3 regions of the Pseudovibrio sp. FO-BEG1 genome follow, and region 2 is predicted to be linked to each of the others. Evidence: riboswitches for the same ligand, from Rfam matches in the RefSeq annotation. Region 2 holds a riboswitch; each other region holds the start of a gene.
What was found. A riboswitch is a leader RNA that binds a small molecule or an ion and turns the genes downstream of it on or off. The one in region 2 is predicted to bind cobalamin.

Region 1 (3,279 bases), 1.7 Mb from region 2:
TGACGCATACGAAGACACCGACATGAAGTGTAACGATAAACCAATCAGCGTAAGTAAGAGCAATACTGGAAGTAAAAGGGCTCGGAAATGCATTTGGGTACCCCAAGAAATTCTTGGGCATAATTGTTTGAAATTGTTGCGCATTTATTAAGAATTCTAGGGAGTTGAGGGTTTCATCCTAAAAAGTATCGAAAAGAGAGGCGTATATGACGTTTATCTGACGCTTTCAAAGCAAATTGATGAAAATTGTAAGTAAAAGTTTCGGTGATTGAAATTACTTATATACGTGAATACTCGTATTTGTCTTCAAGTTGAGAGAAAAGAGATTCCGCCCGTCAATCATGATTCTCTTCTCTTTTCACAACTGCATTTAGTTCATTTTTTATGGGCAATTGATGTGCATTGTAGGTCTCCATCTTGCTTGAACAGCTTCTGGGTGATCTTGAGCGATGCAGTGGTCCAGCTTGTTTTTATACTCCGCAGTTTCAGTCATGCAGCCAACCGGTGGTGAGCGGGATAATATCCTGCCAAGCTGGAGTTCCACCTCAGCACGTCACGGGATTATCGAGAGCATTGAGCGCATGGGGCGGACGGAAAGCCCGGAGTTTGTGGCACTGGAAGACCGAGTTGCCGTGCTTGTGGGCGATGGTGCATTGTGGAGCGCCGCTGTACAGAGCGCTGACAATAAAGTCGTGCCACCCAATGCTGACGGAGATCTTGGCAGTTTCGCTGACTACAGCGAAAGCGTGCGAGCTCATTTGTCTCTCAATGGGCCGAAAGCAGTTGGTGCCAAGTATCGGGAGTTCGCCTATCAGCCTTTGAAGGAACTGGTGGGTTTCCTGAAAGAACATCACTTTGAAATCTGGGTGCTGAGCTTTGGTGATCATGAAGTGGATCGCACCATGGTGGAGCTGAACTATGGTTTGCCACGTTTCAGGGTTATTGAAGTGTCAGCGACTTCTAGTGAAACCCCGTCTTTGGAGTTGGCGCGTGCGATCTGGGATCGGATTGGCGCAGCCCCCACAGTCTTTCTGGGCCGTACACAGACAGATCTGGGGCTATTGCAGCTGGCAGGGAAAGGCGTGGGCACTTTGAAAATTCAGATTGCGTCTGGCCAGAGTGGGGTACAAGAAGCCTCCGGCACAACTCCAGATAAGGTCTCCGGAAAGGTTGATTCTTGGAGCTTTGTGATTTCACCAGAGAGACATTGGCTCAGGAAGTTTTCGTGGCAGGCTCCCTCCGTGACCAGCCTGAGTAAGAATTAGTAGAAAATACTGAGACTTTCGTTGAGGTCTCTCAGAGATATATTTGAGTTGTTCTAGTTTTAATCGATTGAAGGACTGACTAGTTTTGCAACAATGAATAATATCTGCTGTTTCAGAAGTAATTTTATTTATTTTGATGAAGATCAATGAAGGGATGGAGCACTCTGATATCTCTAAATGCAGCTTCGGCTGGCACTCGGATGGGGGAGTGTCAACTTTCTTAAAGGCGTGTACCACCGGGTACACGCCTCTTTTTTTGCCTGCAGCTTGCAGTGGCTTCTTCTGAGTAAAAATCTCAGGAGTTGAGCGTTTTCCCAACCTCCTCTTATTTCTAGTTGTGTCTTCTCCTGGAATTTACGATATTCCGGCTGTTGGGTTCTATAGAAGCCAAGCTTCTTGGATGAAAAGGGAATGCGGTAGGGATGACCAAAGATGGGCCCGAGCCGCAGCTGCCCCCGCAACTGTTACGTGGTGCGTTCCTCATAAAAGCCACTGGAGATGATCTCTGGGAAGGCGAGTGATGCAAAAGCCATGAGCCAGGAAACCTGCCCGACACAACATAAACTCAAACCGCACGGTGGGTGCGAAGAGGAGCATATTAAATGCATATTGAACCGGGTTACGTTTCTGCGGCCAAGGTTATCGCTGCCAATGCAGGTGCCGTCGGCGTTTTTGTTTGGGGCTGCAAAGAGCAGATCTCTGAATTTCTGAAAGAGCCGCTTACTCCGCTGAAAACACTTTTGGCTGCTGGTTTCTTCTCCATTTTCATGCAGAGTTTCCATATGTCTGTCGGGCCATCCGAGCTTCATTTTATTGGGGCGATGGCGATGTATCTGACACTCGGCTTTACGCCTGTTCTGCTAGGGTTTGCGATCGGCCTGTTGTTTCAGGCACTCGCTTTTGATCCGCAGGACATGTACCACCTCGGCGTGAACAGCCTGTCTTTGATGCTGCCGCTGATTTCCGTTCATTATCTGGGCGGTAAGCAGCTGTTTGACAAAGACCTGACCAAACGTCTGAGCTTTGCTCAGATCCTGAAGCTGGATGCTATGTACTATGCTGGTGTGACTGGTATGGTTGGCTTCTGGCTGATGATTGGCGAAGTGGCAACACCGTTTACGGCGTGGGCGCAGTTTGCCTTGTCTTATCTGGCAATTGTTGTCTTTGAGCCTATTGTGACCTTCCTTGCTGTGAAGGGCCTGAAGGCCATTGAAGACAATGCCGTGGTTCGGAATCTTACCGTGGTTCCGCAGCTGAAGATGGGTTAAGTTTCTACGAGTTTACTTTTAGCAGGGGCAGCGGTTTTTACTTGCTGCCCTTTTTCTTGCTTTCGCGAAGCTGGCGGCTTTGCAAAAATCCTGATTTTGGAAGAAAAAAGCGGCGGATTTGATCTTCGCTGAAGTGTTATGGATTGCCCCGTGGCGCAGCTTCCACTATGAGTGCTTCCCAGAGAATTCTTAGTTTACACAGATCAGGAGATGCAGGCAGTCCATGGCGCGCCAGTTCATCTATCACATGCACGGGGTCTCCAAGGCCTACGGTGCTAAAAAAGTACTCGACAACATTCACCTGTCTTTCTACCCGGATGCGAAAATCGGTATCCTTGGTCCTAACGGTGCAGGTAAGTCCACTCTTTTGAAGATCATGGCTGGTCTGGATAAAGAGTACACCGGTGAAGCATGGGCTGCTGAAGGTGCCAAGGTTGGTTACCTGCCGCAGGAACCACATCTGGACCCGGACAAGACCGTCTTTGAAAACGTGATGGAAGGCGTTGCGCACAAGCAGGCAAAGCTGGACCGTTACAATGAGCTGATGATGAACTACTCGGATGAGACTGCCGAGGAAGGTGCTCAGCTTCAGGACGAGATCGACGCTCAGGATCTGTGGAACCTGGAAAGCCAGGTTGAGATGGCAATGGAAGCGCTGCGCTGCCCTCCATCCGATAGCCCTGTGACTAACCTTTCCGGTGGTGAGCGCCGCCGCGTTGCGCTTTGTAAGCTTCTGCTTTCCGAGC
Region 2 (3,279 bases):
ATCTGGAAACCGAGACAAGCTGCCCCTCACCTGCGAGCAACATGGAAAACTGGTCGGTGCACAGGTTCATGGATACGACCCGTCTGGGTGCACTCACTCCACTCACATCTGCATGGGCCGCTGCCGGGCTGATAACCAGCGTCATCAGCAGTGCGGTCTGCATGATCTTTTTGATCTTATTTCGCATTTAGACCTTTTGAGCAGCGTGAGAGTTTGGGACGCAGCATCGGGCAGTACTGAAGAAACCAGAGAATGCCGCCCAACCTTTGCTGAGCGGCATACTTAATCAGAAACTGGCGCTAACACCAGCGTAAACGGAAAGGCCCGGTGTCTGATAATCCTTGATCCGCTCATAGTCCTGATCCAACAGGTTCTCGCCGCGAACGTGGAATGTCAGATTATCATTGTACTGATAAGCCGCTTTTGCGTTGACCAAGACAAAATCGTCGAGGTCTCCGTTGTCTTCAATGCCAGAAACATAACTGGTGTTGAGGTTGAGAGACAAAACATCCACCGGCTTATACGTGGCGCCGACATTGACATCATGCAGAGGCACACGGCGCAGACGTTTTTTATCCGGCCCAACAGCCCATGTGTAGGTGTAAGCAGCATTGAAACTCAGGTTATCGAGCACATCCCAGCTGGCGGAGAGTTCTGCGCCCTGACTGCGGGACAAGCCGTCGATCTGTTCGTACTTGCTTGTGTACGCGATGAGATCTTCAGTCAGTATGTGGAAGTAAGTTGCTCCAAGACGTACTTTACCATCCAGGAAGTCCTGATCGATACCAGCATCAAAGCTCACGCTTGTTTCTGGCTTCAGATCTGGATTGGCTCCCCATTTGCCGAATAACTCGTTGAGAGAAGGTGCGCGGAAGCCATTGCCAAAACTTGAACGGAAGCGTGTTCCTTCCAGCAACTGGTAGGACGTGGTCGCGCGACCAGACCAGTATGTTCCAAAACGAGAATGGTGATCCAAACGGGATGACACAGAGAGACTAAGCTCGTCAGTCGGTTCAACCATTGCTTCAACAAAGCCACCAAATATACGACTGCTGCCATATTCAGCATAATCTTCATGCATCCAATCACCGCCAAAATTCAACGTGATTTCATCGGTTGCATCGAAGGTGTTCAACACATCAAACTTATAGCGATCGCCTTTATATGTACCAGGATTGTCACCGTAGTATTTACGAGTGGTATCAACAATCTGGAATGAAGCATCGGTTGTCATACGGTCATCCAACCAAGCAAAATTTGCTCCCAGTTTACCAATGTATTGGCGATAGTCCTGTTCGTTGCGGGCATCAGGATTATTAAAGCCATCATACTCGCTATGACCATCTGTACCGCGAGCGACAAAGTATAAGTTCAATGCATCTGTAACATCGACGGAGCCTTTTGCAGAGAAGGTCAGGTTTTCATATCCGTCTTCATCTGCAGCCCCGCCTTTGGGAGTTTGCGCGCTGAAACCATCGGTATGGTAACGCTGCACATTAACTGCAATGTCTGCTTTATCAGTAGCAGCCTGAAACCCATAGGACGCATTCACAGTCCCGTAACTACCACCCTCCACCGCAGCATTGTGTTTTACGGTGCCAGGCTCAGCTCGCTTGGTAATGATGTTGATGACACCACCAACAGCTTGTCCGCCATACAAAGCACTATGCGAACCTTTCAGAATCTCAATTCGCTCCACATCGTTTAACAGAATGTGCTCAAGACGCGCTTCGACTTGCGTTCCAGATGGGTCTGCAATATCGACCCCATCAACAAGGATTTTTGTGTAGTAGCCGCTCATTCCACGGATGCGTAGAGCACTTGCTTTCCCCGCCCCTCCGTTCTGCGAAAAGGAAATGCCTGGGAGTTTGATCAGGTATTCAGAGACGAACGTAGCGCCATCGTTTTTAAGGTCTTCTTCGGTGACGACATGGGTTGTGGAGCCGACTTTGCCGGCTTCGGTTTCCGTTCTGTTGGCGATGACGATGACTTCGTCGAGATCAGCTTCCTGCGCAGTTGATGCGAGGGTTGAGCTGAGGAGTGCTGAGAGAGCTACGCCGGATTTGAGGGTAGCTGCGATCCAAGATGTGTTACGCACGAGTTTGGTCCACCATTCACAGCAGCTTTCAGAACTGCTATGCTGTTGATTGCATTGTGCGTCTTTGGAGAAATCTACTCTAACCTCTTGAAAAGAGGTGTGTTTGATTGCCGGTCAGACGCACTGTGAATGTCACCTGAACGGAATACCGCCCCTTAGCACGCCCCGTGCTTTGGGTGAGTGACTGCATCTGGCAGGTCTCCTGGCTTGCGCGTCCTTATTGCTGCTCCGCCTTCCCAACACTGCTTTAAACAACAGCATCAGTGGCATGTGTGAGCAACAACTCTACGCTTACAGTTGCGGGGGCAGCCACGGCTTATCCAATAGGACCGTGTTCCCTTTTCATTTTCATCTGATCGATAAAAATACCAAATACCCGGCTATTGATCAGATTTCGGGGGCTTCCGTCAACTGCCTCTGCAAGGAACTTGATAAAATTCGACCAATTGCCGGGTAAACTCACAGAAATTGCAAGTGATTGTTCCACTACCAGATCTTGCGGTGCGGCCTTAGTCGGTCGCACCTGCTTGTGGTGGTTAGATAGAGTATGATCTTTCTCGCTGATTAGCTCATGAAGATCAGTGCACAGCCAACAATAACGAGGAGTGCTCCGATCCATGCACCGATGGCTGGGAACTCTTTGGTCTGCCACCAGAGAACTGGCAGCATCATTGCTGGTGTTGTTGCGGAAAGCGTAGAGACAATGCCTACTTCGCCGCCGCTGAGCGCATAGAGGATCAAGGTCATACCGATGCCCATGCCAAGCATGCCGGACAAGGATGCGAGTGCGACGATCTCTTTGTTGATCGGGTTTGCAAGGCGGAATGGACGGCCTGGCAGGTAGAACAGCGCCAGCAAGCCAAAGGCAGCGATAGTACAGCGCATGAGGGAGATCGCGACAGGATCAGCGCCGCTTTCCATGACGGGACGGATGATGATCGAACCCACGGACTGGGAGAGAGCCGCCAAAGTGCCGAAGAGGACGCCGACCACGACCGGACCTCTGATTGCTTCCCATTTATGCAGTTGGTCTTTGCGCTTTCCGAATGCGATGGCGAGGATAACGCCGACAAGAACGCAGGCAATGCCGATAACGGCCTGCAGAGACAGCTCCTCAGACAAGAACAACCAGCCCAGCAGAGCTGACATGGGTGCGTTCATAGAGAACAGAATGGCTGTAC
Region 3 (3,279 bases), 2.3 Mb from region 2:
CGCGCAGCGGTGTGTCAGAGGTTTTCAGGCCAGCTTTGAACTGCGTCAGCTCATCACGATAAGACTGCACCAGCGCTTCCGCCCGCGCCTCAACACCAAAGATGCGGCCAAGGTTTAAAAGGTCATTGTACATGTCATCCATGGAAACCTTAGGCTTCTCACCGAGATGGATGCAGCTCTCGGTCAGCTCGTACACCTTGATGCCAAACGGCTCCAGCGTTTCTGGCGTTACCTCACCGCCAACCTTCATGCCGTAGTTCCAGCCCGCGAAGTAGAAGTCCGCATCAGCGCCGATCAGCACTTCCTTGCTTGGGTACTTCGGGGAGAGTTCTGGCAACACAGCCACTTTGTCGGTCAGCTCTGCATCCAGTGTCTTCCAGCCAGAAACGCCGGTGTAACCCACCATGTTGTCCTGCAGCCCCAGCGCCAGCATCATCTCTGTCAGGTTGGAGTCGTTGGAAACAGCCCGTTGCGGCACGCCATCAAACTCAACGGTGCGACTACAGCTTTGTACGGAAACCTCTGCCAAGGCAGCCGAAGAAGTAAGCAGCGCTACAGTCAGCGCCAAACCAAAGTTTTTCATGAAAACAGTCCTTATGAGTGAAGATCAAAAGTAAGGAGGGATTGTTGCCGGGCCATCAGCTGATCACGCGTGGTCCGCACGTGAAACGCCTGCGAAACAAGGGCAGGGGAGAGGATCTGCTCCGGAGCCCCAAAGCCCAGCATCTGCCCGTGATCCAGCAGCAGGATCTGATCGCACACCTGCGCCGCCATGTTCAGGTCGTGCAAACTGGTGATGATCGTCAGATCCAGCTCTTCAATCAGCTTCAGAATTTCCAGCTGATGGCGAATGTCTAAATGGTTGGTCGGTTCATCTAAAATGAGCAGCTCCGGCTCCTGCGCCAAAGCCCGTGCCACCATCACCCGCTGACGTTCCCCGCCAGAAAGCGTGCCGAACAACCGCCCGGCCAGCCCATCCAGCTGCAAAGCATGGATCGCACGATCCACCACCTGCCGGTCATGTTCACCGGAAGCCGCCAGCCCGCTGCGATAGGGTGTGCGCCCCAGCTCCACAATCTCGCGTACCCTGAGAGCAAAATCTGTCGGCTGCTCCTGCAGCACCGCTGCCACCCGCTGCGCTGTTGCCCGAGCTGAAAGAGACCAGATGTCATCGCTACCAATGCAAATCTGCCCGCTCATCGGCTTGTTGAAGCGATAAAGCAGCCGCAGCAGTGTCGATTTCCCAGCCCCGTTCGCCCCCACAACACCAAGGGTGTGCCCCGCCGCCAGCTCAAAGCTCAGCGGTTTCAGAACAAGCGCGCTCTTACGATCCGGCGCCCAGGAAACCTCGCGAACGGATACACAAGCCGCGCTCATGACAAAGCATCCTTGCGCCGTTCAGCCCTGATCGGACAGCCTAAGCCATTGAAATGAAAAGAAACAGGATCCAGCATTCAACCACCCCACCTGAGTGAAACGCTACATAATTATCGATGTAACGTTATAACGTAACATCAATTGTCGAATCCTGAAGTAAAAGTCAAGCGCACGCATGCGCAGACCATCAGCGGCTCGCAAAACGATCCGGGATAAAGTTTAGTTGGTGAGGAAAAAGGTCTCATAACGCCCTCCGCGCTGCAGCGGGGGCAAATAGAAACCGGATATGTGAGAGGCTTGCGCCAATGCAACCATTATGGCCTCCTTCCGGGACGCCCCGCCCGGGTTGAAGTGAAACATAATGGCAGGTCTCCTGACTCGCGGGTCCGTGCTCAGCCAGCCTTCCCGGATCTCTCCAGTGGCACGCTTGGCTTCGCTAACCGCTTACAGTTGCGGGGGCAGTCACGGAATTAGCGCCTGTTGGCTACACTTCACCGTGTTCCCTTTTAATCCCGAGGCCTTTCGCTCCCCAGAAACCATCAGCGCGCATACTGAGTTTTACCGCCCCCAATTGCAAGAGTTTTCGCGAAGGAACCTGAGGTGCTGTTGATAGCAGCCTCAACCACCCACCGTCATCCCGCACCCGATGCGGGACCCAGAGCCATGAGCACAGACCCAAACCACAGCTCAACCGCCTCACCAGGCGAGCGTAAACTCTGCCATCCACATCCCTGTAAAAACTGTCAGTTTGACAACCTCTGGTTTTCATTCAACATTCATACATGAGGCGTCGAAACCTCTCCAAACAGCGGTTACCGCTCCCGTCGACTAGCGGATTTTTTGTGCCTGCTTTATAGGTAGCGCGCAAACCCTTTGCTATGAGCGGGAGGGCGGTGAATACAATACCCCTTCGGGGGGAATAAACTCGCCTGTCTGTTTGCAGGTTTCGAACCTCCCGCTCGCCAGCGGGCCGTCGAAAGCCTTGTTGTCGCGCGGTTGTTCAACACCCTACAAACAGAGGGATTGAGAATGAACGACTCCGCATGCGCATGTAGCGCCACAAATACTTTCCAAAATGAAATTGACGAAGTCATCGTCGCTGTCTCGGATCTGCAGAACCTCTCGTATATTCAGCACCTTGTGCTGACAGAGAGAATGCAGCACTCCAGCGAGCGCGATGCCCTGTTCACTCTGCATCACGCCTTCCGCGATCGCCTCGAAGCACTGGAAAAGAGCTGCGGAATGTTAGAGCGGGTCGCTCATCCGCAGCCAATAAACACAAAAGTTCCGCTTCCTGATTAAGCCGTATTGCCCTTTGCTCGAGCGCTCAATCCTCAAAGCCCATCGCGTTCAAATGAGGAAACAGCCCGGCAGCAAAGAAAAGAGCCAGCCTCATTTTAGGGACTGGCTCAGGAAATGGCTTGATCGTGCAATGCGCTAAACGTGATCGGCAACCCTGACCACGCAAAGCGCGTGCAACATCACTGTGAATGGTAAATGGCACAAACTAGTGCCTCTTGCTCCGGTGCCAATGGCGAAACGCAAATACACCCCGCATCCTCGCCAATCGGTGCCCTGCTGGTCTGCGGCGATACCACCCGCCGCAGGTCAGCACCTCCCTAAAAATTACCAGTGCCACCCACACCACGTCCACTCCCTGAAAATAAGGGGTAGCATTCCCTCTGCCACCCCATTCACTGGATCCCGCATCAAGCGCGGGATGACGGAATTGAGGCAACCCCAACAACCTCACCACCCACCACCGTCATCCCGGACAAGCACAGCGCAGTTCCGGGATCTAGGGAGATTGATTGTGAAGTGTTCTGTACTTCAGTAATCAGCTTGAATGTCTTTGGTTTGATCAGCTGGACGTAGTGGAGCTGCTGATGCCATCAAGGCATT

Region 1: it holds a riboswitch for cobalamin, as region 2 does, so the genes downstream of both, PSE_RS21095 (energy-coupling factor ABC transporter permease) here and PSE_RS13560 (TonB-dependent siderophore receptor) in region 2, are expected to answer to the same signal.
Region 3: it holds a riboswitch for cobalamin, as region 2 does, so the genes downstream of both, PSE_RS02850 (ABC transporter ATP-binding protein) here and PSE_RS13560 (TonB-dependent siderophore receptor) in region 2, are expected to answer to the same signal.

Annotation. Positions count from the first base shown of each region.
Region 1 covers NC_016642.1:4,687,257-4,690,535, reverse strand. Annotated here, with positions in the region: gene PSE_RS21105 (EAL domain-containing protein) at 1-24, opposite strand, end outside; gene PSE_RS21100 (hypothetical protein) at 450-1,265, shown strand; cobalamin riboswitch at 1,622-1,833, shown strand; gene PSE_RS21095 (energy-coupling factor ABC transporter permease) at 1,868-2,533, shown strand; gene ettA (energy-dependent translational throttle protein EttA) at 2,757-3,279, shown strand, end outside.
Region 2 covers NC_016642.1:2,959,128-2,962,406, reverse strand. Annotated here, with positions in the region: gene PSE_RS13565 (ABC transporter substrate-binding protein) at 1-187, opposite strand, end outside; gene PSE_RS13560 (TonB-dependent siderophore receptor) at 287-2,098, opposite strand; cobalamin riboswitch at 2,273-2,486, opposite strand; gene PSE_RS13555 (DMT family transporter) at 2,663-3,279, opposite strand, start outside.
Region 3 covers NC_016642.1:611,564-614,842, forward strand. Annotated here, with positions in the region: gene PSE_RS02845 (ABC transporter substrate-binding protein) at 1-583, opposite strand, end outside; gene PSE_RS02850 (ABC transporter ATP-binding protein) at 595-1,377, opposite strand; cobalamin riboswitch at 1,723-1,933, opposite strand; gene PSE_RS02855 (hypothetical protein) at 2,407-2,679, shown strand.